DNA from 2 places in the Streptomyces sp. NPDC044063 genome. Region 2 is predicted to be linked to the other one. Evidence: riboswitches for the same ligand, from Rfam matches in the RefSeq annotation. Region 2 holds a riboswitch; the other holds the start of a gene.
What was found. Region 2 has a riboswitch for glycine ahead of gcvT (glycine cleavage system aminomethyltransferase GcvT). Riboswitches for the same ligand answer to the same signal wherever they lie in the genome.
Positions count from the first base shown of each region.

Region 1: it holds a riboswitch for glycine, as region 2 does, so the genes downstream of both, gcvP (aminomethyl-transferring glycine dehydrogenase) here and gcvT (glycine cleavage system aminomethyltransferase GcvT) in region 2, are expected to answer to the same signal.

Region 1 covers NZ_JBWKFM010000053.1:1,984-16,599, reverse strand. Annotated here, with positions in the region: partial or broken gene AC07BS_RS34345 (glutamate-cysteine ligase family protein) at 1-816, opposite strand, end outside; gene AC07BS_RS34340 (hypothetical protein) at 1,305-1,892, shown strand; gene AC07BS_RS34335 (DUF5999 family protein) at 2,221-2,427, shown strand; gene gcvP (aminomethyl-transferring glycine dehydrogenase) at 2,522-5,407, opposite strand; glycine riboswitch at 5,603-5,712, opposite strand; gene AC07BS_RS34325 (PRC-barrel domain-containing protein) at 5,836-6,222, shown strand; gene AC07BS_RS34320 (DNA polymerase IV) at 6,129-7,610, opposite strand; gene AC07BS_RS34315 (MerR family transcriptional regulator) at 7,669-8,310, opposite strand; gene AC07BS_RS34310 (bifunctional nuclease family protein) at 8,478-8,951, opposite strand; gene ftsR (transcriptional regulator FtsR) at 9,004-9,783, opposite strand; gene AC07BS_RS34300 (FHA domain-containing protein) at 9,828-10,676, opposite strand; gene AC07BS_RS34295 (DUF881 domain-containing protein) at 10,807-11,802, opposite strand; gene AC07BS_RS34290 (small basic family protein) at 11,808-12,140, opposite strand; gene AC07BS_RS34285 (DUF881 domain-containing protein) at 12,137-13,027, opposite strand; gene AC07BS_RS34280 (sugar phosphate nucleotidyltransferase) at 13,146-14,616, opposite strand, start outside.
Region 2 covers NZ_JBWKFM010000034.1:25,150-41,642, forward strand. Annotated here, with positions in the region: gene AC07BS_RS30100 (L-serine ammonia-lyase) at 1-130, opposite strand, end outside; gene glyA (serine hydroxymethyltransferase) at 367-1,629, opposite strand; gene gcvH (glycine cleavage system protein GcvH) at 1,672-2,052, opposite strand; gene gcvT (glycine cleavage system aminomethyltransferase GcvT) at 2,120-3,235, opposite strand; glycine riboswitch at 3,404-3,508, opposite strand; gene AC07BS_RS30120 (AAA family ATPase) at 3,685-4,335, shown strand; gene AC07BS_RS30125 (enhanced serine sensitivity protein SseB) at 4,405-5,178, shown strand; gene AC07BS_RS30130 (enhanced serine sensitivity protein SseB C-terminal domain-containing protein) at 5,284-6,072, shown strand; gene AC07BS_RS30135 (ABC transporter permease) at 6,360-7,358, shown strand; gene AC07BS_RS30140 (ABC transporter substrate-binding protein) at 7,492-9,264, shown strand; gene AC07BS_RS30145 (ABC transporter permease) at 9,426-10,424, shown strand; gene AC07BS_RS30150 (ABC transporter ATP-binding protein) at 10,421-11,494, shown strand; gene AC07BS_RS30155 (ABC transporter ATP-binding protein) at 11,491-12,555, shown strand; gene AC07BS_RS30160 (M1 family metallopeptidase) at 12,807-14,171, shown strand; gene AC07BS_RS30165 (trimeric intracellular cation channel family protein) at 14,235-14,903, shown strand; gene AC07BS_RS30170 (TIGR03086 family metal-binding protein) at 14,939-15,538, opposite strand; gene AC07BS_RS30175 (helix-turn-helix transcriptional regulator) at 15,663-16,493, shown strand, end outside.

The DNA.
Region 1 (14,616 bases), on a different contig from region 2:
CAGCTCGTACGCCGAGCCGATCCAGCGCTCCCCGAACCAGGTGCGCGGCCGGACGCCCTGCACCTGGAGCTCGGGCGGGCGGGTGTCGGTGGACTGCACGAAGAGCGGGGGCCGGGACTCGCGCCACAGCTCCCGGCCGAAGAGGAACGGCGAGTTGGCGCCGACGGCTATCTGCGCGGCGGCGACGGCCTGCGCGGCGTTCCAGACGGCGGCGAACCGGCCGGGGGTGACCTGGAGATGCAGCTGCACGGAGGTGCAGGCGGCCTCGGGGGTGATGGACCGGGCGGTGCAGGTGAGGTGCTCCACGCCGGCGATGTCGATGGTGAACTCCTCGCCGCGGGCGGCCACCACCTGGTCGTTGAGGAGGAAGTAGCGGTCGGCGGCGGAGAGGTTGGCGGAGACCAGGTCCTCGCCGGTCACGGTCGGCAGGATACCGATCATGACGATTCCGGAATCGACCTCCATGGCCCTGCGGTCGGCGTACGACAGGGCGGTGCGCATCTCCTCGGCGAGCTGGTCGAGAACCCTTCCCGAGAGCCGGTGGGGCACGATGTTCACTTCCAGGTTGAAGCGCCCGAGTTCGGTCTGGAAATCCCCGCTCGCGATACGCTCCAGCACCTGGGCATTCACCATGCTCGGCATGCCGTCGGAGCCCGCGAGATTCAGCTCGATCTCCAGTCCCATGAGATTCCGGGGGCGATCGAACCGCTTCTCCTCCAGCAGCCTCCCCAGCCCTTGCAGACACTGCCGGAGCTTGTCCCGGTACCGTCGGCGGTCGGCGAGGTCGAACCCCATGGCCGCGACCTTCTCACCCATTCAAGCGTCCCTCCCTCAACCGGGTCGCCCGTGACGCCGGCCGCTCGTCACGGTCGATGATGCCCAGACGGGACGATCCATAACGCCTCGCGGCGACCGCGTACCCGGTAGGCTCTCCCCGAGCGCACTCCGGCACATTCCGTCGGCATAACGGGCTCGCCCGGATGCGGGGCAATGCGCTGGTGATAAACACCGATGGGATCCGGCCTACCGTATCCGCGGAAGACGCCGAGGTCACCGGCGAGAATTCGCCGCAAATTCACCGAAATCACCCGTGGAACGGGGCCCTGATTTCCCCTTGCCGGAAATGCCCGCGACCGCTAGGCGAAACACTGTATGAACACGTGTCGTATAAACTCCGGAATGAGGCAGAGAGTAGGCGTACCCGGAGTCGGTCCGGCCCCCCTCTGACCCCGTTCCGCACGCCGACAGCGTCGTCGCACCTGCCCAGCTCCACCGTGTGTCTCCCAAGCGAGAGGCGACCCACCATGCCGCTGCATGTCCCCCCTGCGCCCGCGCCTGCCCTCCACAGCGTCCTCGCGGCCCTCCGTTCCCCCACCGCGGTACGCGAGGCCCGTACGCCCGCCCTGCGGTCCGCGCTGACCCCGCTCACCGCCGAACTCCCGCTGCCCGTCCATGTGCTGGAGCGCGTCACGGCGCGCGGCGGGACCGCCCGCACCCGGCTGACGGGCTGGCGCTTCCTGATCGCCGAGGACGGGCGGGCCGTCGCCGCGGGGGAGGCGACCCGTACCCCCGACGGGTGGGCCTTCTCGCACTTCTTCGAGGGTCCCTACCTCGCCTCCACCGAGCTGGCCCTGCGACAGGCCGAGGCCCTGCCGACGCCGTACCAGCCCCGGCTGCTGTCGGTGCCGGAGCTCTACATGCTCACCCTCTGGCTGCACGCCGACATCACGGCCGACGCCGCGTCGGAGCTCTTCGCGCCGGGCGACCTGCTGGTGCCGCTCGCCCCCGCGCCCCCGGGCATCGCCGCGCACCGCGCCCACCGGGTCACCGACCTGCTGCCGGTCCTCACCCTCCGGCTGGCCCCGGCCCCGCACCTCCGGGCGACCGCCTGAGCCGGCGGAGGAACGGCACCCGGACCCCAAGCGCCCCGCACCCCTTGAGCCACAGGGAGTAGCGGGGCGCTTCCCGTTCCTCACCTCTCACCCCTACGGACTAGCCCACTCCGACTACGCCGAACCCCCCGAAGGGACTGCGGAGTTGGGGGCAACCGCCCGCACGGGTGATGCGTCCTCATCGTGTGAGGAGCGTCACGGTGAAATCCCTGCGGAACCGGGCCCGTAGGGCAACACTGGGACCGACCGACGATTCACAACGGGGGGCGGCATGACCAACACATCGAGCCGCAGGACAGCCACCACATCAGAGCGAAAGATCCCTTCCATGTGTCAGCACCAGCCCGCGTGCCCGTCAGCCGACTCCACCGACCGGGAGGCCGCCCATCTCGTGGCCACCTACCCGGAGCAGGGATGGAGCCTGCTGTGCAACGGCGTCCTCTGCTTCGAGGACACCGGAGAGCTGCTGCCGGACGGGCGGATCATCGCCCCGCACCGGGCGCTGGGCACGGACCACGTGGTGACCGCCGCCTAGCGCAGGGGCACACGCTCGCACCGGAGCACGACGCACGCGCACGAAAGGGGCCGGTCCGGCAGCACGCCGGACCGGCCCCTCACCGTGTGGGCCGTCAGCCCTCGTACTCCTCCAGCGGCGGGCAGGAGCAGACGAGGTTGCGGTCGCCGAACGCGCCGTCGACGCGCCGCACCGGCGGCCAGTACTTGTCCGCGGCCGACACCCCGGCCGGGAAGACGGCCTCCTCACGGGTGTACGGGTGCTCCCACGCGCCGGCCACCGAGCCGGCGGTGTGCGGGGCGTTGCGCAGCGGGTTGTCGTCCTTGTCCCACTCCCCCGAGCCGACCTTCTCGATCTCGGCGCGGATGGCGATCATCGCCTCGCAGAAGCGGTCGAGCTCGGTGAGGTCCTCGCTCTCCGTCGGCTCGATCATCAGGGTGCCGGCGACGGGGAAGGACATCGTCGGGGCGTGGAAGCCGTAGTCGATCAGGCGCTTGGCCACGTCGTCCACGGTGACGCCGGTCGCCTTGGTCAGCGGCCGCAGGTCCACGATGCACTCGTGCGCGACCAGCCCGTTCGGACCGGTGTAGAGCACGGGGTAGTGCGGCTCCAGGCGCTTGGCGATGTAGTTGGCGCCCAGCACCGCCACCTGCGTGGCGCGCTTGAGGCCCTCGCCGCCCATCAGCCGGACGTACGCCCACGAGATCGGCAGGATGCCGGCCGAGCCCCAGGGCGCCGCCGAGATCGGGCCGACGCCCGTCTCCGGGCCCGCGGTGGGCTGGAGCGGGTGGTTGGGCAGGTGGGGGGCGAGGTGCGAGCGGACCGCGACCGGGCCGACGCCCGGGCCGCCGCCGCCGTGCGGGATGCAGAAGGTCTTGTGGAGGTTCAGGTGCGAGACGTCGCCGCCGAACCGGCCCGGCTTGGCCAGGCCCACCAGGGCGTTGAGGTTGGCGCCGTCGACATACACCTGACCGCCGGCGTCGTGCACGGCCGCGCAGATGTCGGCGACGTGCTCCTCGAAGACGCCGTGCGTGGACGGGTAGGTGATCATCAGCACGGCCAGCTCGTCGCGGTACTGCTCGATCTTCGCCCGCAGGTCCTCGACGTCGACCTCGCCGTCGTCGGCGGTTCTGACGACGACCACCTTCATGCCGGCCATCACGGCGCTGGCGGCGTTGGTGCCGTGCGCGGAGGACGGGATGAGACACACGGTGCGCTGCTCGTCGCCGTTGGCCCGGTGGTAGGCGCGGACGGCCAGCAGGCCCGCGAGCTCGCCCTGGGAGCCGGCGTTGGGCTGGAGGGAGACCTTGTCGTAGCCGGTGACCTCGGCCAGCCGCTCCTCCAGCTCGGTGATGAGCGTGAGGTAGCCGGCGGCCTGCTCGACGGGCGCGAAGGGGTGCAGCGCGCCGAACTCGGGCCAGGTGACCGGCTCCATCTCGGTCGTGGCGTTGAGCTTCATCGTGCAGGAGCCGAGCGGGATCATGCCCCGGTCCAGCGCGTAGTCCCGGTCGGCCAGGCGGCGCAGGTAGCGCAGCATCGCGGTCTCGGAGCGGTGCTGGTGGAAGACCGGGTGGGTGAGGTAGTCGCCCGTGCGCAGCAGGTTCGCGGGGAGGGTGTCGGCGGTGGCCGCGTCGAGCGCCTCGATGTCGGCGTCCACGCCGAAGGCGGCCCACACGGCGGCGAGCCGCTCGCGCGTGGTGGTCTCGTCGCAGGCGACGCCGACGTGGTCGGCGTCGGTCAGGCGCAGGTTGACGCCGCGCTCGCGGGCGGCCTCGACGACCTCGGCGGCCCGGCCCGGGACGCGGACGGTGACGGTGTCGAAGAACGCGCCGTGCACGACCTCGGCGCCACCGGCCCGCAGGCCCTCGGCGAGGATCGCGGCGTAGCGGTGGGTGCGCCGGGCGATGCCGGCCAGGCCCTCGGGGCCGTGGTAGACCGCGTACATGCCGGCCATGACGGCGAGGAGCACCTGGGCGGTGCAGATGTTGCTGGTGGCCTTCTCGCGGCGGATGTGCTGCTCGCGGGTCTGCAGGGCGAGGCGGTAGGCCTTGTCGCCGTCGGCGTCGACGGAGACGCCGACGAGGCGGCCGGGCAGGCTGCGGGCGAACTTCTCGCGCACCGCCATGTAGCCGGCGTGCGGACCGCCGAAGCCCATGGGCACACCGAAGCGCTGGCTGGTGCCGACCGCGATGTCCGCGCCGAGCTCGCCGGGCGGGGTGAGCAGGGTGAGGGCGAGCAGGTCGGCGGCGACGGTGACGACGGCGCCGAGCTCGTGGGCGCGCTCGATGACGGGGCGGAGGTCGCGCACGACGCCGGAGGCGCCGGGGTACTGGAGCAGCACACCGAAGACGCCGCGCTCGGCGATCTCGTCGGGGATGCCCGCCGAGAGGTCGGCGACGACGACCTCGACGCCCGTGGGCTCGGCACGGGTCTCGATGACGGCGACGGTCTGCGGCAGGGCGTCGGCGTCGATGAGGAAGACGCCGCCCTTGACCTTGCCGACCCGGCGGGAGAGGGACATGGCCTCGGCGGCCGCGGTGCCCTCGTCGAGCAGGGAGGCCCCGGAGGTGGGCAGGCCGGTGAGGTCGGCGACGACGGTCTGGAAGTTCAGCAGCGCTTCCAGGCGACCCTGGGAGATCTCCGGCTGGTAGGGCGTGTACGCCGTGTACCAGGCGGGGTTCTCCATGACGTTGCGCAGGATCACCGGCGGGGTGAACGTGCCGTGGTAGCCCAGGCCGATCATGGGGGCCAGGACCTGGTTGCGGTCGGCGAGGGAGCGCAGCTCGGCGAGGACCTCGGCCTCGGTGCGCGCCTCGGGCAGGCCGAGCGCCCCGGCGCTCTTGATCACATCGGGGACGGCGGCGGCGGTGAGCTCGTCGAGCGATCCGTAGCCGACCTGGGCGAGCATCTTGGCCTGGGCCTCGGCGTCGGGCCCTATGTGGCGGGCCTCGAACGGAATGCCGCGCTCCAGCTCGGAGAGGGCGATGCGGTGGGCTGTCATCTGCGGAGGCCTCCTGGTCATTGCGACCTGCGAGGGGTACCACGGCGCGGGTACCCGGACGGCCTCCCCCTCTGTCATCACAACCTGAGAGCTTCACCGGGCCGCGGCGCACGATCCGGCTTTCACCGTCGGTGAGGAGGGGCTTCGGCGCGATGGGACATCCGGCCTGGGCCTGCTCCTGCTTTCCAGAGTGACCTCATCCGTGCGGTACCGGGTGCCTGAGAGATTCCGGGGAGGATTTGCTCCTTCGGCGCCTGCGCCCTGCCCTTTCGGGCTTCGGCGAAGGACTCTCCCGCGCGGGGTCTGCGGCCACTCGCCAGCCTACCAGCGAGGGTTTCCGGGCGGATCTCCCGAGTGGCCGGTTCCTGTTTTGTGCCCTTTCGTGGTTCCCAGGGCGGTGCCGGGGGCTGCCATCCACGGGAGGAAGCGTGCAGAGCGACATCGATCCCCGCGGTCTGATCGGACGCAGGGTCGTCGACCGGGAGGGCACGAGGATCGGGACGGTCGACGAGGTGTACCTCGACGACGCGACCGGCCGGCCGGAGTGGGCGGCGGTGCGCACGGGGCTGTTCGGCCGCGACGCGTTCGTGCCGCTGGCTCCCAGCCGGGTGGCGGAGGACGCGCTGCACGTGCCGTACGACCGGGAGCTGATCAAGCGGGCGCCGGGCTTCGGCGTGGGCCGCCACCTCTCCCCCGAGCAGGAGTTGCGGCTGTACCGCCACTACGGGCTCGAACTGCCCCCACCGGAGCCCCCGGCCGCTCCCGGCGCCCCGGGCTCCCCCTCGGGGGCGGACGGGCCGACGAGGACGGGCTGACCGTCCGGTCCGGGGTCCTCCGGTCCCTCCCCCGGCTCCTCCCGGACCAGCGGCAGGGGCTCGGCCGGTTCCAGCGCGGGGTCGTCGACCGCGAAGGTCCGCACCCGGCCGGGCGCCGCGGACCAGGGCACCTCGAAGCGGACGGTGACCCTCCCCAGCCCGCTCCCCTGCACCCAGCCCGGCCCGTACTCGGCGTGGCGTACGTCCAGCCCCGGCAGCCACCGCCGGGCCGCCGGGGGCTCCTGGGGCGCCTCCTCGGGCCCGGGCCGGCCCTCCTCCGGCGCGTCCGACGCCGGCCCCGGCTCCTCGCCGGCGGTCGCCGCCTGGGCGAAGAGGTCCTCCTGCGTGTAGTCGGCGAGGCCGGAGACGCCGACGCCCAGCAGCCGTACCCCCGCGGTGGTGTCCACGCCCTCCAGCAGGCGGGCCGCGGCCTCCCGGACCACCGCCGGGTCGTCGGTGGGGCCGCGCAGGGTCTCGGAGCGGGTGAGCGTCGAGAAGTCGTAGCGCCGCACCTTGATCACGACCGTGCGCCCGGACCGCCCGGCGGCGCGCAGCCGTCGCACGCACCGGTCGGCGAGGCGGGCCAGCTCCAGCTGGACCCGGGTCCGGTCGGTGAGGTCCTCGGCGAAGGTGTCCTCCACGGAGACGGACTTGGCGTCGCGCTCGGCGACGACCGGCCGGTCGTCGTGGCCGGTGGCGAGCGCGTACAGGCCCGCGCCGTGCGCCCTGCCGAGCAGCCGCACGAGCTCGTCCTCGCCGGCCTCCCCGGTCTCGGCCACGGTGGTGATACCGGCCCGCCGCAACGTTTCAGCGGTGGCGGGGCCGACGCCGGGGATGGCGCGTACGGACATGGGGCCGAGCCGCGCCAGCTCCGTACCGGGCTCGATCAGCAGCAGGCCGTCGGGCTTGGCCTCCTCGGAGGCGATCTTGGCGAGCATCTTGGAGCCGGCCAGGCCCACCGAGCCCGTGAGGCCCGTCGCCCGGGCGATGTCCCGGCGCAGCCGCTCCCCCACCGCCCGCGCGGCCGCGGAGGTGGGCTCCACGCCGCCCGCCTCCAGGTCCACGAACGCCTCGTCCAGGCTGAGCGGCTCGACCAGCGGCGAGAGCTCCCGGAGCAGCTCCATGACGACATGGCTGATCCCCTGGTAGAGCCCGAACCGGGGGGTGAGGTAGGCGGCGTTCGGGCACAGCCGGCGGGCCTGGGCCGTGGCCATGGCCGAGCGGATGCCGAAGACCCGCGCCTCGTACGACGCCGTGGCCACCACGCCCCGGGGGCCGACGCCCCCGACGACCACGGGTTTTCCGCGCAGGCTCGGCTTGGCCGCCTGCTCCGCCGAAGCGTAGAAAGCGTCCATGTCCAGATGCAGGATCGTCGGGGCACCCCTCACAGGACCGATGCTCCCGCACCCCACTGACAATCGGGCACCCGGTGGTGCCGCGGCGGTGTCAGCCGGCGCGGTTGCGGCGGCGTGCGAGCTCGTCGGCGGGGTTGTGGCCCACGAGCGTCTCGCCGGTGTCCACACGCTCGCCGTGCAGCTGCGCGAGCGCGCTCTGCACATCGCGCCACACGACGCCGACGGCGATCCCGAAGACTCCCTGACCGCCCTGGAGGAGGTCGACGACCTCGTCGGGCGAGGTGCACTCGTAGACCGTGGCGCCGTCGCTCATCAGCGTCATCTGCGCCAGGTCCTCCATGCCCCGCGCGCGCAGGTGCTGCACGGCGGTGCGGATGTTCTGGAGGGAGACCCCGGTGTCCAGCAGCCGCTTGACGATCTTCAGGACGACGACGTCCCGGAAGCTGTAGAGCCGCTGGCTGCCCGACCCGTAGGCGGGCCGCACGCTGGGCTCGACGAGCCCCGTACGCGCCCAGTAGTCCAGCTGCCGGTAGGTGATACCGGCCGCGGCGCACGCGGTCGGCCCCCGGTAGCCGATGCCGTCCGGGCCGCGCGAGGCGCTCTCGCCCTCGGAGTCCCGCCCCCGCGGAGTGGTGACCGCTGGCGTGGCGGAATAGTGGGGCACTGGTTCGACCGTTCCCCCATGCAGCGGATACGGACCGCCGACCGCCGTACCGTCGCCCGTGCTTCTCACGCCGACCTCCGTCCTTGACCTGCCTTCTCGACGGTAGGCAGTCGCTCGGGGTGCGTCAACGATCGCCACACTCGGCACGCCGAGTGATAATCACCCTGAGAGTGGTTTCACGTGTCCGGGTAGCGGGAAAAGCTACTCGAATGCGCCGGTATCGCCCGGCGCACGCTTCACTGGTTGCTGCTGCCGAAGTCCTCGGGCGAGATCTGATCGAGGAACTCGCGGAACTTCTCCACCTCGTCCTCCTGCTCGTCGGGGATGGCGATGCCCGCGTCGTCCAGCACCCCGTCACTGCCGTAGATCGGCGTGCCGGTGCGCAGGGCCAGCGCTATGGCGTCGGACGGCCTCGCACTGACCTCCACGCCGCTGGCGAAGACCAGCTCCGCGTAGAAGACGCCTTCGCGCAGATCAGTGATGCGGACCTCGGCGAGCTGCTGTCCGACCGCGTCCAGTACGTCCTTGAACAGGTCATGGGTCAGCGGGCGGGCGGGGGCCATGCCCTGCTGGGCGAAGGCGATCGCCGTCGCCTCCCCCGGACCGATCCAGATCGGGAGGTAGCGGTCGCCTCCCACTTCCCGCAGGAGCACGATCGGCTGGTTGGAGGGCATTTCCACCCGGACGCCCACGACATCGAGCTCGTTCACACAGCAACCCTAGGCCGTGCCCGGCAGGTTTGGGTAGTCGGGCCGTCCGCCGTCACTGTCCGCGGGGCTGCAGGGCCCCCTTCACCAGGGCGGCGTGCAGTCGAACGGAGAGGGTGGCCAGCTCCCGGGCCGTGGCCTCGGCATGCGCCCTGGTCTGCGGATTGCGGTGCCTGCGCAGCGGCGCGACCACTTGTTCGATGAGTCCGGCCTCGCGGTCGGCCGCCGCCTTGACGGACCGCAGGTGGCGCGGCTCCAGACCGAAGCGGCCCAGATCCGCCACGAGGCGGGCGATCGTCGTGGAATCGGCGTCGAACCCGCCGTCCGGATGAGGGACGACCAGCCCGTACGACTCCCACTCGGCCAGCTCCTCCTCGGTGGCCCCCACGGTGGCCAGCAGCTCCGCACGGCCGATGCGGGCCGTGGCCGGGCGCTCGGCGCCATCGGGCCCCGGTCCGGGCCCGGTGGGGGCGTCCAGGCCCTCCACGAGGTCCAGGGCGTCCCGCGGCTGCGCGGGGGCCGGCAGCTGCACCCGCTCGCCCCGCGCCAGGGCGTCCAGCTGCTCGCGGATGACCTTGAGCGGGAGGTAGTGGTCGCGCTGCATCCGCAGGACGTACCCGAGCCGCTCCACGTCCTCCGTGCTGAACTTGCGGTAGCCGGACGGGGTGCGCCGCGGCTCCACCAGGCCCTCGGACTCCAGGAAACGGATCTTGGAGATGGTGACCTCGGGGAACTCCTCGCGCAGCAGGTTGAGCACCGTTCCGATGCTCACCAGCCGGCCTTCCGCGCCGGCGGCACCGGAGCCTCCGGTGCCGCCCGACGGTGTTCGAAGCATGGCCCTTCCCTGGGGTGTCCCCGGACACCGGTCCGGGGAGAGGGTCACATCCCCCGCTGGCCGCCGAAGAAGACCAGGCGGTACTTGCCGATCTGCACCTCGTCGCCGTTGGACAGGGCGACCGAGTCGATCTGCTCACGGTTGACGTAGGTGCCGTTGAGGCTGCCGACGTCGGAGACGGTGAACGAACCGTCCTGCTCCCGGCGGAACTCCACGTGCCGGCGCGAGACGGTGACGTCGTCGAGGAAGATGTCGCTCTGCGGGTGACGGCCCGCCGTGGTCACGTCGGCGTCCAGGAGGAACCGGCTGCCGGAGTTCGGACCGCGCCGGACCACCAGCAGGGCCGAGCCCAGCGGCAGCGCGTCGACGGCGGCCTGCGCCTCGGGCGAGAGCGCCGGGATCGCCGTCTGGCCGGTGGTCTCGGAGTCGTACGCCTCGAGACCGGAGATGGAGATGGTCGACGTCGTCTCCGACGCGCGCTCGGCCACGGCACCCGGCCGCAGCGGCGCACCGCAGTTGGAACAGAACCGGCTCGACTCGCCGTTCCGGTGGCCACACCTCGTACATACCGGCAAGGCAAACCCTCCACCCGCACTTGAGGTCGCTGGTGCCCCGAAACCTATGCGCCCCGCCTGGGCAGGGTCAACAGAGGACGCGCCCTGAGCGCCCGGAATGTCGCCTCCGGGAACGCCGTGCTCGTCCATCTGGTCACGGAACAGCGGACGGCCCTCCTGGGCCCCCTCGCCACCGCCGGCCGGGCCCGAGGCCCGGTGCCGGGCACCGCCACCGTCCTGGCGTGGGCTCTTGCCGAACAACTTCGCAAACAACTTCACGGGCGATTCCCCTTGACCGCTACAGACCCGCCCGTGGGGCAGGACAAACCCTTGCTGCACACACCGTCCGACCTGGACACCTCTACAACGTCCGAGGTCAACAGACAGTTTCCATCACGCGCACCGAACTCGGTGCGTCGACCCCCCGCAACCTCCCGCCCTCCCCATGGGCCCCGCCTGCGCGCCCGTCTCACTGCGATGACGACCGAGCGTAGTCAGGCCGCTTCGCCGGGCGCAAGGCGTCGACAATGATCTTCTCAGACCGGGAGACGCTGACCCCGGCCTGCTCCTTCTCCAGAGTCTGCACCACTCCACCCGGGATGTTCAGCGCGGGCTCCAGGTCTTGGGGCTTCCCGATGACCTTGAACTTATAGGGCTGTGACACCTTCTTGCCATCGATCTCCACCTTTCCCGCGGAGCCCGAGAAGTAGGTGTCGGCGACCACGCGCACATCGTTGATCTGGATCGCCTCCGCGCCCGCGGCCCGCAGCTCCTGAATGGTGTCCAGCAGCTTGTCGGCTTCCACGGCGCTCTTGCTGTCGCTCACCGTGAGCTCGATGCCCGGCCCCTGGGCCGCCACCGTCCCCGCGAGCACCCCGAGCTGGTCCTCCTTCTGCTCGGTCTGCTTACGGGCCTCGGCGGCCTGGTTGGAGCTGCTCTCCAGCTCCGTCTTCTGGCCCTCCAGACGCCGCTTCTCGTCCTCCAGCCGCTTGGTGCGGTTGTCCAGCTCGTCCAGGATGCGTACGAGGTCCTCCTGCCGGGCCCCGCGCAGGGCGCTGTTGTCGCTGGTCGACCGGACCTGGATGGCCAGGCCCAGACCGAGCACGCACAGCAGGAGCGCCACGATCAGCTGGGCCCGCGTCAGCCGGGGCGGCCACAAGCCGTTCACCAGCCGTTGACGTCCCGTCAACGGGACGGCCGGCGGAAGCTCCTCCGCGACGGGCTCCTGGCGGGGCTCCGGTTCCGGTGCGGGCTCCGGCTCGGGCTCCGGCTCCGGCTCCGGCTTCGCGGACTCGGGCTTCGCGGACTCGGGCTTCACGGGCTCCGGCTCGGGCTTGGCCTGCTCGGGCTTGCTGGGCTCGGGCTTGGTGGGCTCGGGCTCGGCAGGCTTGTCCTCGGCCGGCTCCACGGGCTTTCCCGGGCCCTCGGGCCCCTCCGGCTTCTCCGGGGTGTCGTCAGTGCTCATCGGTCTCACGCCCGGAAGATGTGGCGCCGGATGGCGGCCGCGTTGGAGAAGATGCGGATGCCCAGGACGACCACCACACCGGTGGACAGCTGCGCCCCGACGCCGAGCTTGTCGCCCAGGAAGACGATCAGGGCCGCCACCACCACGTTCGACAGGAACGACACGACGAAGACCTTGTCGTCGAAGATCCCGTCCAGCATCGCCCGGAGGCCGCCGAACACCGCGTCCAGCGCCGCCACGACGGCGATGGGCAGGTAGGGCTCGACCGCCGTCGGCACCACGGGGCGGACGACCAGTCCGACCACGACTCCCACGATGAGGCCCAATACGGCGATCACGATGTGCCCTTCCCTGGCTTTGCGGTTCGTACGGTCAGACTCGGCGCGGCCGGCAGCCGGACCTGGTCCTGGGCGGAAATGCTGGCGCGGACCCCGTAGTTCTGCTGCAGCACGTGCAGATACTGTCCGTCGGCACTGTCCTGGAAAGCGGTGCTCAGTCGCTGCCCGTTCCCGATCGCCAGCACCGTGTACGGTCGCGCCAGCGGTCTGTTGTCGACCAGTATGGCGTCCCCGGCGGCCCTGATCGCCGACAGCGACGTCAGCCGCTGCCCGTTGATCGCGATCGCCTCGGCGCCCGACTGCCACAGACCGTTGACGATGCGTTGCATGTCACGGTCGCGCACCCGGCCGGTGTCGGAGAAGCCACTGCTCTCCCGAGGGCCGCCGCCATCCGTTTTGGCCTGCTTGGCATCGTCGACGACCAGTTTGACCCCCGGCCCGTGCACCGGAGTGGCACCGGCCAGCAGGGAGACCAACTCGGCCTTGTCCCCGCCGTGTTTCCGCAGCGCGTCACGCTGCTTGCTGCCGACCGCGGACCGCAGGGAGTCGACGTTCCCCTGGAGCCTGTCGGCCGCCGAGGTCTCCGTCTCGATCCGCTGGATCAGTTGCTCGCGCTCCTTGGCCAGCGTCGGTGCCGATATCCGCGCCTGCGCCGCCCCCAACGTCACCACCACCGCGGACAGCAGCAGCGCGCCGGCCAGCCCCAGCTTCGCCCTCAATGTGCCGGGCAGCCCCTGCTCCCCCTGCGCCCGCCGGGCCGCGGCCTCCGCGTACCCCTCGTCGAGGCTGTGCTGCATCACGTTGGTCAGCAGCGACATCGACGCGTCGGGACGCGGCGGCGGCGAGGGGGTGCTCCGAACGGGGGGCTGCTGCGACATGCCGCACATCGTCGCACGTCGGGGGCGTCGTCTCCCAATGGCCCCACCGGCGTGCCGGATCCGGGACAGATCCGGGACACTCCCGGCACCGGGACGGCACACCGGGCGGACGACGCCCCTCCGGCCGTCAGCGGCCGGCGCCGTCCACGACCGCCGACCACTCGTCCAGCAACGCCTGGGCGGAGGCGTCGTCAGGCCCTTCCGCCCACAGGTGCGTCACGGCCTCGGCCGGATCGGGCAGCACCATCACCCAGCGCCCGTCGGCCTCCACCACCCGCACACCGTCCGTCGTATCCACCGAACGCTCCCCGGCGGCCTCCACCACATGCCGCATGACCAGACCCTTGACCGCCCACGGCGTCGCCAGGTCCCTGCGCAGGACATGAGCCCGGGGAATCCGCGCGTCTATCTGGCTGAGCGTGAGCTGCGTACGCGCCACCAGCCCGATGAGGCGGACGAACGCGGCCGTACCGTCGAAGACACTGCTGAACTCGGGCACGATGAAACCGCCCCGGCCGTCCCCGCCGAAGATCGTCGACTCCTGCCGGCCGACCCGTGTCAGATCGTCGGGCGACGTCGTCGTCCACTCCACCTGCGTGCCGTGGTACGCCGCGACCTGCTCGGCGATGCGCGTCGTCGTCACCGGCAGCGCCACCCGGCCGCTGCGCCGCTCGGCGGCCACCAGGTCGAGCAGGACCAGCAGGGCCCGGTCGTCCTCCACGATCCGCCCGCGCTCGTCGACGAGCGAGATCCGCTCGCCCACCGGGTCGAACCGCACCCCGAACGCGGCCCGCGCGGACGCCACGATCTCGCCCAGCCGCACCAGCCCCGACCGGCGGGTGTCCGCGGTCTCCGTCGGCCGGGCCTCGTCGAGCCCCGGATTGATGGTGAGCGCGTCCACCCCGAGCCGGCCGAGGAGGCTGGGCAGAACAAGCCCCGCGCTGCCGTTGGAGGCGTCCACGACGACCTTGAGCCCCGACTCCGCGACCCCACTGGTGTCCACGGACCGCAGCAGGGAACCGGTGTAGGAGTCGTAGACGCTGGACGGGAAGGACAGGTCGCCGATCTCCCCGGGGAAGGCCCGCCGGTACTCCTGGCGGGCGTAGACCCGGTCCAGCTTGCGCTGCCCCGCCTGGGAGAGATCGGCGCCGCGCTCGTCGAGGAACATGATGTCCACGGAGTCCGGCACCCCCGGCGAGGTGCGGATCATGATGCCGCCGGCACTGCCCCGCGCCGTCTGCTGCCGGGCCACCGGCAGCGGTACGTTCTCCAGGTCCCGTACGTCGATCGCGCTGGCCTGGAGTGCCGAGATCACCGCGCGCTTGAGCGCCCGCGCGCCGCGGGAGTGGTCGCGCGCGGTGGTGACCGTCGCGCCCTTCTTCAGCGTGGTGGCGTACGCGCCGGCGAGCCGGACCGCGAGCTCGGGAGTGATCTCCACATTGAGGATGCCGGAGACGCCGCGGGCGCCGAAGAGGTGCGCCTGCCCCCGGGACTCCCAGATGACCGAGGTGTTGACGAAGGCGCCGGCCTCGATCGTCTTGAACGGATAGACCCGGACGTTCCCCTGGATAATCGATTCCTCACCGATGAGGCACTCG
Region 2 (16,493 bases):
TGGTCTGCGCGAGCAGCCCGTCCTTCTTGAGGCGTCCCACGAACATGCGGGCGGCGCGCATGGGGCCGACCGTGTGGGAGCTGGACGGGCCTATGCCGATCGAGAAGAGATCGAAGACGGAGATGGCCACGGTGGCAGCTCCTTCGGGTCGGTGGTACAGGGTGGTACAAGAGGTGGTACAGGTGGTGCGGGACGTGAGGGGAGGCGCCGCGCACACCCTTCAGTGTGCGTGATGCCGGCCGCTCGCCGCGGTGGGTGTTCTCACACCGCACGGGGCGCCGGGCCCCGGTCGTGACGCGGGGCACCGGACACACCTCGCAGCGTGCCCGGTGCCCCGCACCGACCGGTGAATCCCGTGCGTCGGTCCTACTTCAGACCGGGGTACAGCGGGTGCTTCGCCGCCAGGGCGGTGACGCGGTCCCGCAGCGCCTCGGCGTCGAAGCCGGGCTTGAGGGCCTCGGCGATGACGTCCGCGACCTCGCGGAAGTCCTCGGCCGTGAAGCCCCGGGTGGCCAGGGCCGGGGTGCCGATCCGCAGACCCGAGGTGACCATCGGCGGGCGGGGGTCGTTCGGGATGGCGTTGCGGTTGACGGTGATGCCCACCTCGTGGAGGCGGTCCTCGGCCTGCTGGCCGTCGAGCTCGGAGTTGCGCAGGTCCACCAGGACCAGGTGCACGTCCGTGCCGCCGGACAGGACGGAGACGCCGGCCGCGGCCACGTCGTCCTGGACCAGGCGCTCGGCCAGGATCTTCGCGCCCTCCAGCGTACGCTGCTGGCGCTCCTTGAACTCCTCGCTCGCGGCGACCTTGAAGCTGACGGCCTTGGCGGCGATCACGTGCTCCAGCGGACCACCCTGCTGGCCGGGGAAGACCGCGGAGTTGATCTTCTTGGCCAGCTCGGCCGTGGAGAGGATCACACCGCCGCGGGGGCCGCCCAGCGTCTTGTGGGTGGTGGTCGTCACGACGTGGGCGTGCGGCACCGGGTTGGGGTGGAGACCCGCGGCGACCAGGCCCGCGAAGTGGGCCATGTCGACCATCAGGTACGCGCCGACCTCGTCGGCGATCCGGCGGAAGGCCGCGAAGTCCAGCTGGCGCGGGTAGGCGGACCAGCCGGCGACGATCAGCTTCGGACGGTGCTCCTTGGCGAGGCGCTCGACCTCGTCCATGTCCACCAGGTTGGTCTGCTCGTCGACGTGGTAGGCGACCACGTTGTAGAGCTTGCCGGAGAAGTTGATCTTCATGCCGTGGGTCAGGTGCCCGCCATGGGCGAGGTTCAGACCCAGGATGGTGTCGCCGGGGTTGAGCAGGGCGAACATCGCCGCGGCGTTGGCCTGCGCGCCGGAGTGCGGCTGCACGTTGGCGGCCTCGGCGCCGAAGAGCGCCTTGATGCGGTCGATGGCGATCTGCTCGACGACGTCGACGTGCTCGCAGCCGCCGTAGTACCGGCGGCCCGGGTAGCCCTCGGCGTACTTGTTGGTGAGGACCGAGCCCTGGGCCTCCATGACCGCGACCGGAGCGAAGTTCTCCGAGGCGATCATCTCGAGGGTGGACTGCTGGCGGTGGAGTTCGGCGTCGACTGCGGCGGCGACGTCGGGGTCGAGCTCATGGAGGGAGCTGTTCAGAAGCGACATGAGTTCTTCCTGGACTTCCTGGCGGAGGAGGGGCGGGCGGGGTCAGCCTGCGGCGAAGGCCGTGTACTCGTCGGCGGTCAGCAGGTCCGCCGGCTCGTCCGTGATCTTCACCTTGAACAGCCAGCCGCCCTCGAAGGGGGCGGTGTTCACCAGCGAGGGGTCGTCCACGACGTCCCCGTTGGCCTCGACGACCTCGCCCGTGACGGGGGCGAAGAGGTCGCTGACCGACTTCGTCGACTCCAGCTCGCCACAGGTCTCGCCCGCGGTGATGGCGTCGCCGACCGCCGGGAGCTGGGCGAAGACGACGTCACCGAGCGCGTTGGCCGCGAACTCCGTGATGCCGACCGTGGCCACGCCGTTCTCGTCGGTGGCCGACAGCCACTCGTGCTCCTTGGAGTAACGCAGCTGCTGGGGGTTGCTCATGGCTTGATTCTCCTGTACGCGCGTGAGTGCTTGTGCAACGGGTCTTGACAGGTGAGATGAGAGGGGCTCAGCGGGCCCGCTTGTAGAAGGGCAGGGCCACGACCTCGTAGGACTCGTGGCTGCCCCGGATGTCCACGGACACCCCTTCCGTCCCCGGCTCCGCGTGCGCCGCGTCCACGTAGGCGATCGCGATCGGCTTGCCGAGGGTGGGGGAGGGGGCGCCGGAGGTGACCTCGCCGACGACGGAACCGCCGGCCACCACCGGGTAGCCGGCGCGCGGCACGCGGCGGCCGGTGGCCACCAGGCCGACCAGCTTGCGCGGCGGCGCGGTCGCGGCCCGCTCGGCGGCGGTCTCCAGCGCGGCGCGGCCCACGAAGTCGCCGTCCTTGTCGAACTTCACGACCCGGCCCAGACCGGCGTCGAACGGGGTGGTGGCGGTGGTCAGCTCGTGGCCGTAGAGCGGCATGCCCGCCTCCAGGCGGAGCGTGTCGCGGCAGGACAGGCCGCAGGGCACCAGGCCGGCCTCCGCGCCGGCCTCGGTCAGCGCCTGCCACAGCTTCTCCGCGTCGGCCGGGGCGACGAACAGCTCGAAGCCGTCCTCGCCGGTGTAGCCGGTGCGGGCGATCAGGGCCGGCACGCCGGCGACGGTGCCGGGCAGGCCCGCGTAGTACTTCAGGCCGTCCAGGTCGGCGTCGGTGACGGACTTCAGGATGCCGGGGGAGGCCGGGCCCTGGACGGCGATCAGCGCGTAGTTCTCGCGGTCGTCCCGGACCGCGGTGTCGAAGCCCGCGGCACGCTCGGTGAGGGCGTCCAGGACCACCTGGGCGTTGGAGGCGTTGGCCACGACCATGAACTCCTCGTCCGCCAGGCGGTAGACGATCAGGTCGTCCAGGATGCCGCCCTCGGCGTCGCAGATCATGGTGTAGCGGGCGCGGCCGACCGCCAGCGCCGAGAGGTTGCCGACGAGGGCGAAGTCCAGCGCGCGGCCGGCCTCGGGGCCCGTGAGGGTGATCTCGCCCATGTGGGAGAGGTCGAAGAGCCCGGCGCGGGTGCGGACGGCCACGTGCTCGTCGCGCTCGCTGCCGTAGCGCAGGGGCATGTCCCAGCCCGCGAAGTCGGTCATGGTGGCCCCCAGGGCGCGGTGCAGCGCGTCGAGGGCGGTACGGCGGGGGGCGTTCGTCATGGTCAGGCTCCCGGGCAGTCAGTCGCGGAGGAATACCTCGAAAGGCGGCCTCCCCATCTGTCATCGGAACCTGAGAGGTTCACCGAGAGCTCCAAGAGGGGCGTTCTCGGCTTGCACCTTGGGTGGGACCGTCACCGCTGCACGGCGGGGCCCGCTTTTCAGATCTGCCTCACCCGCGCGGTACGGGGCCTGAGAGATTCAAGGGAGGAACTTGCTCCTTCGGCGCCCGGCGAGCACGCTGCGTGCTCGCCGGGACTCTCCCGCGCGGATTCGAGCGGCCGGTATGCAGTTGGGTCGTGCGGTTGGTGCGTGGGGTGCTGCTGGCGCGCACATCATTGCACGTACGGGCGTGCGACGGACTGCCCCAGGTCCCATGAATTGGATTACCTTTTCTTTACGTTCCGTGGGTAGGGGGCCGGTGAACGGACGGGGGAGGGAAGGCGATCACAGTGCGTACGCGGACGGACGTGCCGGCGAAGGCCGATCAGGAGGCGCCGGCGGCGCCGGTGCGCCCCTCGGGGGTGCTCGACCTGCGTGGCCGGACCGCCGGCGACCTGCGGTATCCGCTCGGCGATCTGCTGGTGGTCTCCGGGCTGCCCGGCAGCGGCAAGTCCACCCTCATGCGCCGCGCGGTGGCCCCGGCGGACGGCCGGGGCGCGCCCGTGCGGCGCGTGGACTCCCAGGACTCACGCGAACGGGTGGAGCGCCGGGTGCCGGCCGGCCTGCCCTACGCGCTCTACCGGCCCCTCGCCAGAGCGCTCCACTACGCCACGCTGCGGCGGTCCGTGCGCGCCGGCCGGAGCGTGGTCGTCCACGACTGCGGCCAGCGCGGCCTGGTGCGCCGCTGGCTCGCCCGGGCCGCCCGCCGCCGGGGCGGCGCGGTGCACGTCCTGCTCCTCGCCGTCGACCCGGCGACGGCCCTGGCCGGCCAGACCGCCCGCGGCCGGGGCGTCCCGGCCCTCGCCTTCGCCCGCCACCGCCGCGCGATGTCCCGCCTGCTGGCCGAGGCCGCCGAGGGCCGGCTGCCGTCGGCCGCCGCCTCCGTCACCGTCCTCGACCGCCGCGCGGCCGACGCCGTACGGGTGATCGGCTTCGGCTGACCGCGCCCCGGACCGCCCGGCCGGGCCCCGGAACGCGACCGCCCGGCGCAGCCGTTAGGGTGCTGCGCCATGAGCATCCCCGGCATCAGCGAACCCCAGGGCGGGGCCCCCGCCTGGCCCGGCAACGAACTCGAAGCGGTGCTGGCCGCCTCGCTCGGCGTGCCCGGATCCGGTGAACGCATCGTCGAGGTGCTCGGCCGCAGCAGCGTGTGGATACCCCTGCCGGCCGGTGGCGGCCCGGAGAGCGCCGCCCTCGACCTGCCGGCGCTGGAGCTGGACGGCGCCGCCTATGTGCCGGTTTTCAGCTCGCACGCGGAGTTCCTGCGCGTGATGGGCGAGCAGGTGTCCTTCGCCGTCGCCCCCGCCGTGGAGTTCGCCCGCGGTCTGCCGCCGCAGGTCGGCATCGCCGTCAATCCCGAGGGCACGGTCACGGTGCCGCTGCCGCCCCCGGCCGTCGCCGAGCTGTGCCGGGCCGGTCGGACGGCCCTCGACGGCGCGGCGCCCGGCGGCCGGGTGCGGCTCTTCGAGCCCGACTGGCAGGAGGAGCCGACGGCCTTCCTCGCCGCGGCCGGCCTCGAGTTCGCCCGTGACCGGGACGTCGTCCGCACCGCCCGGCGCGCCCTGGCGAGCGTGGAGGGCGGGGCCCCCGCGCTGTTCGTGGGCGTCGAGCTGGAACTGCCCGACCCGGGCAGCCGGACCGCCGCCCTGGAGGCGCTCGGCCGGGCCCTGGCCGGGGCCCCCGTGGCCTGGCCCGTTCAACTGGTGTTCCTCGACGTCGCGCAGGATCCGGTGGTCGACTGGATGCGTGACCGGGTGCGCCCGTTCTACGACCGTGACCTGTGACGGTGCCGCCGCTCTCTTGCCCGCGGCCCCGGGCTCGTAAGCTGGTTGGATGACCGTACGGGGCGACGGGACCCGTAAGGCGGCCGAGAGAAGAGGCGGACCCAGGTGAGCGCGGGCGGGGAGAGCGGCGTGGAGCAGGTGCTGCGCCAGGTGGCGCCCGGCCGGTACGACACCTACGAGGCGCTGCTGGGCGCTCTCGCCGAGGGCCGGGTGTGGATGCTGCTGTGGCACGGTCAGGCCGGTGCGGCCGACGCCCAGTACGGCAACATGGAGGTCGACGGGCTGGGCTACGCACCCTGTGTGACCTCCGCGCAGGAGCTCGCCGCGAGCGGCTGGAACCGCGCCCACGAGGTCGTCTCCGGCCGGGCTGTGGCGGCCTCCCTCTTCCCCGACCGCTGGGGCCTGTGGCTCAACCCGCACGCGCCCGGCGGCGGCGTCGGCATCCCCTGGCTCGACCTGCGCCGGATGGCCGCCGGCCTGGACCGGCTGCCCGCCGGGCCGCTCCAGCTGAGCGAACCGGCCGTGGACATTCCGCAGTTCTACGCGCTGCTCGGGCAGAACGCCCACCGCACCCCCGTGGTCCGCGCGCTGCGCCGCGCCTGGGTGCAGCCCGCGCTCGGCACGCCGTATCTGGCGATCGGCCTCGACCTCTACGACACGTCCCCGGCGGCCGTGGAGTCGGTGCGGCTGATGATGCAGCAGTCGGTCGGCGTGGTCCCGGAGGGCCTGCCGGTGTCGACGGTGTCGATGGCGGACGAGTACGACCCGGTGGCGATGTGGATGCGCGCCAACGCCCGGCCCTTCTTCGACCGTGACGCCTACGGCGGCGCGCCCGCCCCGACGTCCGGCTACGGCTACCCGCCGCAGCAGGGCTGGCAGGCCGGCGCGTACTGACCGCTGGCGGACCCGGTCCGTCCGGATAACGGAAGCTTCCTCCGTACATCACGGTTGCGCATCCTTTGCCGACGACGTCTGGCGGGTGATCGGCGCCACATTGAAGACTCCCGCCAGCGAGGGCCGACGGCCCCCGCGCGCAGACCCGTCCTATCGCGTACGACCCGCTCCACGCGCACGTCCCCGTACCACCGCACGCATCGCACCACTCGCACAGTGAGGTGAACCTCCGCCGGTCGCGGAGGGCGTCGGGCCGGAGGTCGCCGGCCGAGAGGGGTCCACCACAGATGACGGCTCCACCGCACGACCCGGGCGCGGCCGGGGATGCCGCCCTCGACGTCGCCACCGCCGTGCCCGGCACGGCCATCGAGGGACGCTCCCCCTGGCGCATCGCCTGGATCCGGCTGAAACGGGACAGGGTGGCGCTGGCCGGCGGGGTCGTCGTGCTGCTGCTCGTCCTGGTCGCGGTCCTCGCCCCGCTCATCGTCGGGCTGCTCGGGCACCCGCCGAACGAATTCCATGAAGAAACGATTGATCCGTCCTTCAGCACCCCCAAGGGGGCCTGGGGCGGCATCAGCTCGGACTTCCTGTTCGGCGTCGAGCCGGGCAACGGCCGCGACGTCTTCAGCCGGGTCGTCTACGGGGCCCGGGTCTCCCTGCTGGTGGCCTTCCTCTCGGCGGTCGTCGCGGTGGTGCTCGGCACGGTGTTCGGGATCGTCGCCGGCTACTTCGGCGGCTGGGTCGACGCCGTCGTCAGCCGGGTGATGGACCTGCTGCTCGCCTTCCCCCAGCTGCTGTTCATCATCGCCCTGGTGTCGGTGGTGCCCAACTCACTGTGGGGACTGGAGGGTTCGGGCGTCCGGATGGCCGTGCTGATCTCGGTGATCGGCTTCTTCGGCTGGCCGTACGTGGGCCGCATCGTCCGCGGCCAGACCCTCTCGCTCCGGGAGCGGGAGTACGTGGAGGCGGCGCGCAGCCTGGGCGCCGGCCGCGGCTACATCCTCTTCCGCGAGCTGCTGCCCAACCTGGTGGCCCCCATCACCGTGTACGCCACGCTGATGATCCCCACCAATGTGCTCACCGAGGCCGCGCTCAGCTTCCTGGGCGCGGGCGTCAAGCCGCCGACCGCGTCCTGGGGGCAGATGCTCTCCAAGGCCGTCACCACCTACGAGGGCGACCCCCTCTTCATGATCATCCCGGGCGTGGCGATCTTCGTCACGGTCCTGGCCTTCAACCTCTTCGGCGACGGCGTGCGCGACGCGCTCGACCCCAAGGGCTCGCGCTAGGGGCTCGCGCCCCCGGCGCGCGGTCCCGCCCGCCTCCCGTCGTACACCGCCCCTGTCGTCCCGTCAGGAGGCCGTTTCCCGCACCCCGCCGGCCCGTCCCGGGGCGGCGACGAACCACGGAGGTCGCGACATCGTGGCAACCCAGAGAACATCCAGGCGCCGGTCGGCCGCGGGGGCGGCCCTCGTCGTCGCGGCCCTGGTCTCCACCGCGGCCTGCGGCGGTGGCGGCGGCTCGCACGGCAAGCACGGCGGCAAGGCCCCGGGCTACAACGCCGGCATCGACAAGATGGCCTCCGCCTCCGGCAAGAAGGGCGGCGAACTGCGCTTCATCGGCACCCAGGACGCCGACTCCTGGGACCCCCAGCGCGGCTACTACGGCTTCATGTGGGACTTCGCCCGCTTCTACACCCGCACCCTGGTCACCCCCAAGCCGGCGCCCGGCAAGGAGAGCCGCTCCGTCGTGGCCGACATGGCCACCGACACCGGCACCGTCTCGGCGGACAAGAAGACCTACACCTTCACCCTGCGCCCCGGCCTCACCTGGGAGGACGGACAGCCCATCACCACGAAGCACATCAAGTACGGCATCGAGCGCACCTGGGCGCAGGACAAGATCTCCGGCGGCCCGCTGTGGCTGATGACCACCCTGGACCCGGGCAAGGAGTACAAGGGGCCCTACAAGGACGACAGCCCCGACAAGCTCGGGCTGAAGGCCATCGAGACGCCCGACGACCGGACCATCGTCTTCAAGCTGCCCAAGCCCAACGGCGACTTCCTCCAGATGCTGGCCCTGCCCGCGGCGGCCCCGGTGCGCCCGGACAAGGACACCGCCGAGAAGTACGGCCAGAAGCCCTTCTCCAGCGGCCCCTACCGCTGGGTGTCGTACACCCCCAACAAGGGCATGGAGCTGGTCCGCAACGAGAAGTGGAAGGCCGACTCGGACCCCGTCCGCAAGGCGCTCCCCGACAAGATCACGCTCAAGCTCACCACCAACGCCGACGACATGGACAACCGCCTGATCGCCGGTGACTACGACCTCGACATCAACGCCACCGGCATGGGCTCGGCCGGCCGCCAGAAGGCCCTGCAGTCGAACAAGGCCAACGTCGACAACCCGCAGACCGGCTTCATCCGCTACGCCGTCTTCCCGAAGACCGTCGCGCCGTTCGACAACGAGCACTGCCGCAAAGCGGTGATCTACGCCGCCGACCACACCTCGCTGCAGACCGCGCGCGGCGGCCCCGACGCCGGCGGCTCCATCGCCACCGGCATGCTGCCGCCGGCCGTGGAGGGCTTCGACGGCGGCTACGACCCCTTCCAGCTGAAGCAGGGCAAGCCCGACGAGGCCAAGGCCAAGGAGGAGCTGAAGGCCTGCGGCAAGCCGGACGGCTTCAAGACCACCATCGCCGTCCGCAACAACAAGCCGCCGGAGATCGCGACCGCCGAGTCGCTCCAGGCGGCCCTGAAGAAGGTCGGCATCGAGGTCCAGATCGACCAGTACGACGGCGCCCAGACCCCCGGCATCATCGGCGCACCCAAGAACGTGAAGAACAAGAACTACGGCATCATCATCATGGGCTGGGGCGCCGACTTCCCCAGCGGCCAGGGCTTCCTCCAGCCCCTGGTCGACGGCCGGTTCATCCTGGACAGCGGCAACAACAACTACGCCGAGATCAACGACCCCGAGATCAACGGTCTGCTGGACCGGGCCATCGCGGAGAGCGACGTGGTCCGGGCCGGGAAGCTCTACCAGGAGGCCAACCGGAAGGTCACCGAGGGCGGCTGGTACCTGCCCTTCGTCTTCGAGAAGAACGTGATCTGGCGCAGCTCCCGGCTGACCAACGTCTACACGTCCGACGCCTACAACGGCCGCTACGACTACGCCGCGCTGGGCGTCGAGAAGTGATGGCGTGAAGTGAAGGCCGTGAAGTGATGGCCGTGAAGTGATGACCGTCCGTCCGCTCCGCCGGCGCACCCGCCGCCAGGCCCCGAAGGGCAGGTGAGGGCCGCGCGCGACGACCCCGGGGGCCCACCGCGGCCCCCGGGTCCGCCGCCGGGCCGACCGCAGTGTTCGCATACCTCCTCAGGCGGCTGTTCGCCGTCGTCGTGATGCTGCTGGTGGTCACCCTGGTGACCTTCGGCATCTTCTTCGCCATCCCGAAGCTCACCGGCACCGACCCCGCGCTGCTCTACGTCGGCAAGCAGGCGGACCCGGAGACCATCGAGGGCATCCGGAAGAAGCTGGACCTGGACCAGCCGGTCCTCGCGCAGTTCTGGCACTTCGTCTCCGGCATCGTGGCCGGCCGCGACTACACCGGCGGCGGCACCTCCGTGCACTGCGACGTGCCCTGCTTCGGCTACTCCTTCCGCACCGAGCAGGACGTCTGGCCGGTGCTCCAGGAGCGGCTGCCGGTGACGCTCTCCCTCGCCGCGGGCGCCTGTGTGCTGTGGCTGGTGGGCGGGGTGACCACGGGCGTGGTCTCCGCGCTCAAGCGCGGCAGCCTGTGGGACCGCGCCGCCATGACGATCGCCCTCGGCGGGGTCTCCCTGCCCATCTACTTCACCGGCCTGCTCTCGCTCGCCGTCTTCTCCTACGGACTGGGCTGGGTGGACGGCGAGTACACCGACTTCGCCGAGGACCCGGGGGCGTGGTTCGGCGGCCTGATCCTGCCCTGGATCACCCTCGCCTTCCTCTACGCCGCCATGTACGCCCGGCTGACCCGGGCCACCATGCTGGAGATCCTCGGCGAGGACTACATCCGCACCGCCCGCGCCAAGGGACTCCGCGAGCCGGTGGTCATCGGCAAGCACGCCATGCGCTCCACCCTGACGCCCGTGCTGACCATCCTCGGCATGGACCTCGGCGCCCTCGTCGGCGGCGCGATCCTCACCGAGACCACCTTCAACCTGCCCGGCCTCGGCCAGGCGGCCGTCAAGGCGATCAGCGACCGCGACCTCCCGCTGATCCTCGGGGTGACGCTCGTCGCCGCCTCCGCGGTCGTCCTCGCCAACCTCGTGGTGGACCTCCTCTACGCCGTGATCGACCCCCGAGTGAGGCTCTCGTGACGACCGCCCCCGCCGCCGGGACCGCCCCGGCCGCCTTCCTCGACGTACGCGACCTGCGCATCCACTTCCCCACCGACGACGGGCTCGTCAAAAGCGTCGACGGGCTGTCCTTCACCCTGGACAAGGGCAGCACCCTGGGCATCGTCGGCGAGTCCGGCTCCGGCAAGTCCGTGACCTCGCTGGGCATCATGGGCCTCCACACCGTCGGTCAGTACGGCCGCCGCAAGGCCAGGATCAGCGGCGAGATCTGGCTGGACGGCACGGAGCTGATGGGCGCCGACCCCGACGAGGTGCGCCGGCTGCGCGGCCGCGAGATGGCGATGATCTTCCAGGACCCGCTGTCCGCCATGCACCCCTACTTCACCGTCGGCGCCCAGATCACCGAGGCCTACCGGGTCCACCACGACGTCGACCGCAAGGCGGCCCGCAGGCGCGCCGTCGAACTGCTGGACCGGGTCGGCATCCCGCAGCCCGACCGGCGCGTCGACGACTACCCCCACCAGTTCTCCGGCGGCATGCGGCAGCGCGCGATGATCGCCATGGCGCTGGTCAACAACCCCGAGCTGCTCATCGCCGACGAGCCCACCACCGCCCTGGACGTCACCGTCCAGGCCCAGATCCTCGACCTCATCCGCGACCTGCAACGGGAGTTCGGCTCGGCCGTCATCATCATCACCCACGACCTGGGGGTCGTCGCCGAGCTCGCCGACGACATCCTGGTGATGTACGGCGGCCGCTGCGTCGAGCGCGGCCCCGCCGAACAGGTCTTCACCGCGCCCCGGCACCCGTACACCTGGGGCCTGCTGGGCTCGATGCCGCGCATCGACCGCGAGCGGACCGAGCGGCTGATCCCCGTCAAGGGCTCCCCGCCCAGCCTGATCAACGTGCCCCCCGGCTGCGCCTTCAGCCCCCGCTGCCCCTACGCCGACATCCCCGCGGGCGGGATCACCCGCACCGAGCGGCCCGAGCTGCGGCCCGTACCCGGCGCCGAGCGGCACCACTTCGCGTGCCATCTGCCGGACGAGGAGCGGATCCGGATCTGGACCGAAGAGATCGCACCGAAGCTATGAGGGACGAGGACGCCGTGACGAACGAAGCCGCACCCCTCCTGGCGGTCGAGGGCCTGGTCAAGCACTTCCCCATCACCAAGGGCGTGCTGCGCCGCCAGGTGGGCGCGGTGCAGGCGGTGGACGGCGTGACCTTCGACGTCCGGGCGGGGGAGACCCTGGGCGTCGTCGGCGAGTCCGGCTGCGGCAAGTCGACGATGGGCCGGCTGATCACGAGACTGCTCGAACCCACCGCCGGGCGGATCGAGTTCGAGGGCCGGGACATCACCCACCTCGGCACGTCCGGGATGCGCCCGATGCGCCGCGACATCCAGATGATCTTCCAGGACCCCTACTCCTCGCTCAACCCCCGGCACACCGTCGGCACGATCGTCGGCGCGCCGTTCCGGCTCCAGGGCATCAGCCCCGAGGGCGGGGTGAAGAAGGAGGTCCAGAGGCTGCTGGGGCTGGTGGGACTCAACCCCGAGCACTACAACCGCTATCCGCACGAGTTCTCCGGCGGCCAGCGTCAGCGCATCGGCATCGCCCGGGCCCTCGCGCTCAAGCCCCGGCTGGTCGTCGCGGACGAGCCGGTCTCCGCGCTGGACGTCTCGATCCAGGCCCAGGTCGTCAACCTGCTCGACGACCTCCAGGACGAGCTGGGGCTGACGTACGTCATCATCGCCCACGACCTGTCGGTCATCCGGCACGTCTCGGACCGCATCGCGGTCATGTACCTCGGCAAGGTGGTCGAGCTCGCGGACCGCACCGCGCTCTACAGGGCGCCCATGCACCCGTACACCAAGGCGCTGCTCTCGGCCGTGCCCGTGCCCGACCCGGGGCGGCGCGGCAGACGGGCGGGGGCGGCCTCCGGCGACGGCGGGGGGAGGATCCTGCTCAAGGGCGATGTGCCCTCGCCGATCGCCCCGCCCCCCGGATGTCGCTTCCACACCCGGTGCTGGAAGGCGACCGAGGTCTGCGCCCGGCAGGAGCCACCGCTGCTGTCACCGCGCCCGGGGCACGCCGTCGCCTGCCACCACCCCGAGCCCGTGCCCGACTCCGGAGCGCGAGGTGCGGTCACCTGAGAGTCATGCCAAGCTGAGACCGCGCGAGCACCGAGGGAGGGGAGGGTGCGGAGTCGGCGCGGCCGCCGCACACGGGCCCGCGCGGTCGAAGGGACGACTCCATGGCACTCTCCCCCGCGATACGGGCCCGGGCGATACGGGCCCGCGCGATCAGGACGGCACGGCGGCTGGGCGCGCTGCGGTACTCGATACCCGGGCGGGGGCCGGTCGGACTGCTGGCCCTCGCCACCGCGGCGGCGACCGCCTTCGGGATGGCCGCGCTCCCCGGCGCCCCCCGCCCGCCCACCGCGCCCCCGATGGGCCCCGGCGCCCGCGGCGCCGGCGACCCCTACTTCCCGGACCTGGGCAACGGCGGCTTCGACGTCCGCCACTACGACCTCGACCTCCGCTACGCCCCGGACACCGGCCGCCTCGACGGCCGGGCCACCCTCACCGCGCGGGCCACCCGCGGCCTGACCTCCTTCCACCTGGACCTGAAGCGGCTCGACGTCAGCTCGGTCGAGGTGAACGGACTGCCCGCCGCCTTCACCCGGGACGGCAACGAGCTGGCGATCCGCCCGATGCTCGCCCTGCCGAAGGGCAGCGGCTTCAGCGTCGCCGTCACCTACGGCGGCGTCCCCCGGCCGCTCAGCGGCCCCATCGTCTTCGGCTCCGGCTACGGCTGGATGAAGACCCCGGACGGCGTCTTCGTCGCCTGCGAGCCCGACGGGGCCTCCAGCTGGTTCCCGTCCAGCGACCACCCCTCGGACAAGGCGACCTTCGACATCCGGATCAGGGCGCCCAAGGGCCTGACCGCCGTCTCGAACGGCCGGCTCCTCGCCACCCACGACCGCGGCGCCACCACCGTCACCCACTGGCGCGAGTCCAAGCCCATGGCGACCTACCTCGCCACCGTCACCATCGGGAAGTTCGACGTCAAACGGGGTGTGACGCCCGGTGGCGTCCCCCTCTACGTGGCCACCGACCCGGCCCTGGCCGGCGGCGGGCTCGACGTCTACGGGCTGACCGCCGAGGCCACCGACCACTGGGCGCGCGTCTTCGGCCCGTACCCCTTCGAGGAGACCGGGGCGATCATCGACGACATGCCCGCGGCCGGCTTCTCCCTGGAGACCCAGACCAAGCCGGTCTACTCGGCCGTGCGCGACGAGTCCACGGTCGTCCACGAGGTCGCCCACCAGTGGTTCGGCGACTCCGTCTCGGTCGAGCGGTGGAAGGACGTCTGGCTCAACGAGGGCTTCGCCACCTACGCCGAGTGGCTGTGGGACGAGCACAAGGGGCGCAAGAGCACCCACCAGGCCTTCCTGGACGCCTACCGGTCGCGCGGCCCCGGCGACCCCTTCTGGCGGTTGGACATCGCCGACCCGCAGCGGGACACCCTGCTCTCCCGGGCCGTGTACTACCGCGGCGCCATGACGCTCCAGGTGCTGCGCGAGCGCATCGGCGACGCGGCGTTCTTCCGGCTGCTGCCCCGGTGGACCAAGCTCCACCGGTACGGCAACGTCCGTACCGCCCAGTTCATCGGCCTCGCCGAGGCGGTCTCCGGCAAGGACCTGGGCGGCCTCTTCCACACCTGGCTCTCCAGCCGTGACCGGCCCCCGCTGCCGGGCGGGCACTAGCCGGCGGGCAGGCCTGCCTGCCGGCTGGTCGGGGGGACCGTCCGCGGCGAGTAAGAATGTCTGGTGCTCTCCGATCTGTTCAGCCCCTCCGTCCAGCACTCGCTCGACCTCGCCGGGATCTTCGTCTTCGCCATCTCGGGCGCGCTGCTCGGCGTCCGCAAGAACTTCGACGTCTTCGGCATGGCGGTGCTGGCGGAGGTCACGGCCCTGGGCGGCGGGCTGTTCCGGGACCTGATCATCGGAGCCGTGCCGCCCGCCGCCTTCACCGACCGCGGGTACTTCTTCACCCCGATGATCGCCACCGCGCTCGTCTTCTTCCTCCACCCGGAGGTGGAGCGGATCACCAAGGCGATCAACGTCTTCGACGCCGCGGGCCTCGGGCTCTTCTGTGTGGCCGGCACGGTCAAGGCCTACCAGTACGGCCTCGGCCTCACCTTCGCCGCCACCCTGGGGCTCGCCACCGCGGTGGGCGGCGGCGTGCTGCGCGACGTCCTCGCCCACGAGGTGCCGTCGCTGCTGCGCTGGGACCGCGACCTCTACGCGGTGCCGGCCATGGTCGGCTCCACCATGGCGGCGCTGCTGATCCGCTTCGACGCGCTGAACGTCACCACGAGCATGCTCTCCGCCGCCACGGCCTTCGTCCTGCGCCTGCTGGCCATGCGCTACAACTGGCGGGCGCCCCGCGCCTGGCACCGGCGCAGCGCCGCCTCCGAGGACGGCGCGGCCGCCTGACGCCGGCGACGAAAGACCGGCGGCGAAACGTTCCCCTAGGCCTGCGGCGCCACCATGACGTCCCGGCCCAGCCAGGCCGCCAGCCGCGCGTACGCGTCCGCGCCCTCGGGCGCCGGGCGCACCGGACCGAAGGGCACGCCCTCGCCGCGCCGCTCCGGCGGCAGGACGCGGCGGGCCCACTCCAGCGCGTACTCCGCCGTCCCCTGGTCGAGGGCGAGGGGGTGACCCAGCGCGTGGGAGAGGTCCCAGGTGTGGGCCGCCACCTCCAGCACACAGCCCGAGGAGAGATAGGCCCGCCCCGGCAGCTTCCCCCACGGCACGGTCACCGGCGCGTCCAGCTTCGCGTCGTCCGCCCACGCCTCCTCGAAGCGCGCCCGGGCCTCGGCGAAGGCCGGGCCCCAGGCGTCGTCCGGCACCCCGGCGACCGCCTCCAGGGTCACGTCCTCGCCGGCGCGCCCCAGCTCCGCCGCGGCCCGTACGCCGCCCACCAAGTGCGCCAGCAGGCCCCGTACGTCGAAGTCCCCGCAGGGCGTCGGGTCGTCCAGCCGCCCGGGCGCCGCCAGGGCGATCAGAGCGGCGACCTGGTCGCAGGCGCGGGCGTACAGGGGGCGGGGGTCGGGATCGGTGGCGGTCATGGCTGCTCCCTCGGTGTGCGGACGGTGCCGGGCGCCGTGCGGCGCCTTCCGGTGAGCACAGCCTCGGTCCCCAACCTGACATCCGCCGTCAGGTTTTCCACCGGCCGGCGGCATTCTTGATCATGTGAAGTCCGACCGGCTGCTGTCGATCCTGCTCCTGCTCCAGACCCGGGGCCGGGTGCCCGCCACCGAGCTCGCCCAGCGGCTGGAGGTGTCCGTCCGGACCATCTACCGCGACGTCGAGGCGCTCTCCGCCTCCGGCGTCCCCGTCTACACCGAGCGCGGCCGGCGCGGCGGGATCGCGCTGCTCCCCGGCTTCCGCACCGACGTCACCGGGCTGACCGCCGACGAGGCCCGCGCCCTGTTCGTCCTCGCCGCGCGGGGCACCCACGCCGATCTCGGCCTCGACGGCGCCCTCGGCTCCGCCCTGCGCAAGGTCATGGCCGCGCTGCCCGCCCCCCACCGGCCCGCCGCCGAGGCCACCAGCCGGCGCATCCTCGTCGACCCGGTCCGCTGGATGGCCGGGCCCGGCCCGGCCGCCGACCTGGGCGACCTCCACACCGCCGTCCTCGCCGAGCGGCGGCTGCGGCTGCGCTACCGGCACGGCGGCGACTCCGGCCCCCGGACCTACACCGTCGACCCCTACGGACTCGTGGCCAAGGCCGGCGTCTGGTACCTCGTCGCCGACCGGCGCGGCCTGCCCCGGCTGTACCGCGCGGAACGGGTCGCCGCCGTCACCGTCACCGACGAGCCGGTCCGCCGCCGGCCGGGCGTGGAGCTCGCGGACGCCTGGGCGGCGCTGCGCCGCGAGGTCGAGGAACGGCCGGCCGAGGTGCTGGTCACGGCCCGGGTGCGGCGCTCCCGCCTGGACATGTTCCTGCGGCTGCTGGGGCCGCGGCTGACCGGGCCGCCGTCCGGGGACGACCCGGCCACCGTGGAGCTGGCGCTCTCCGAC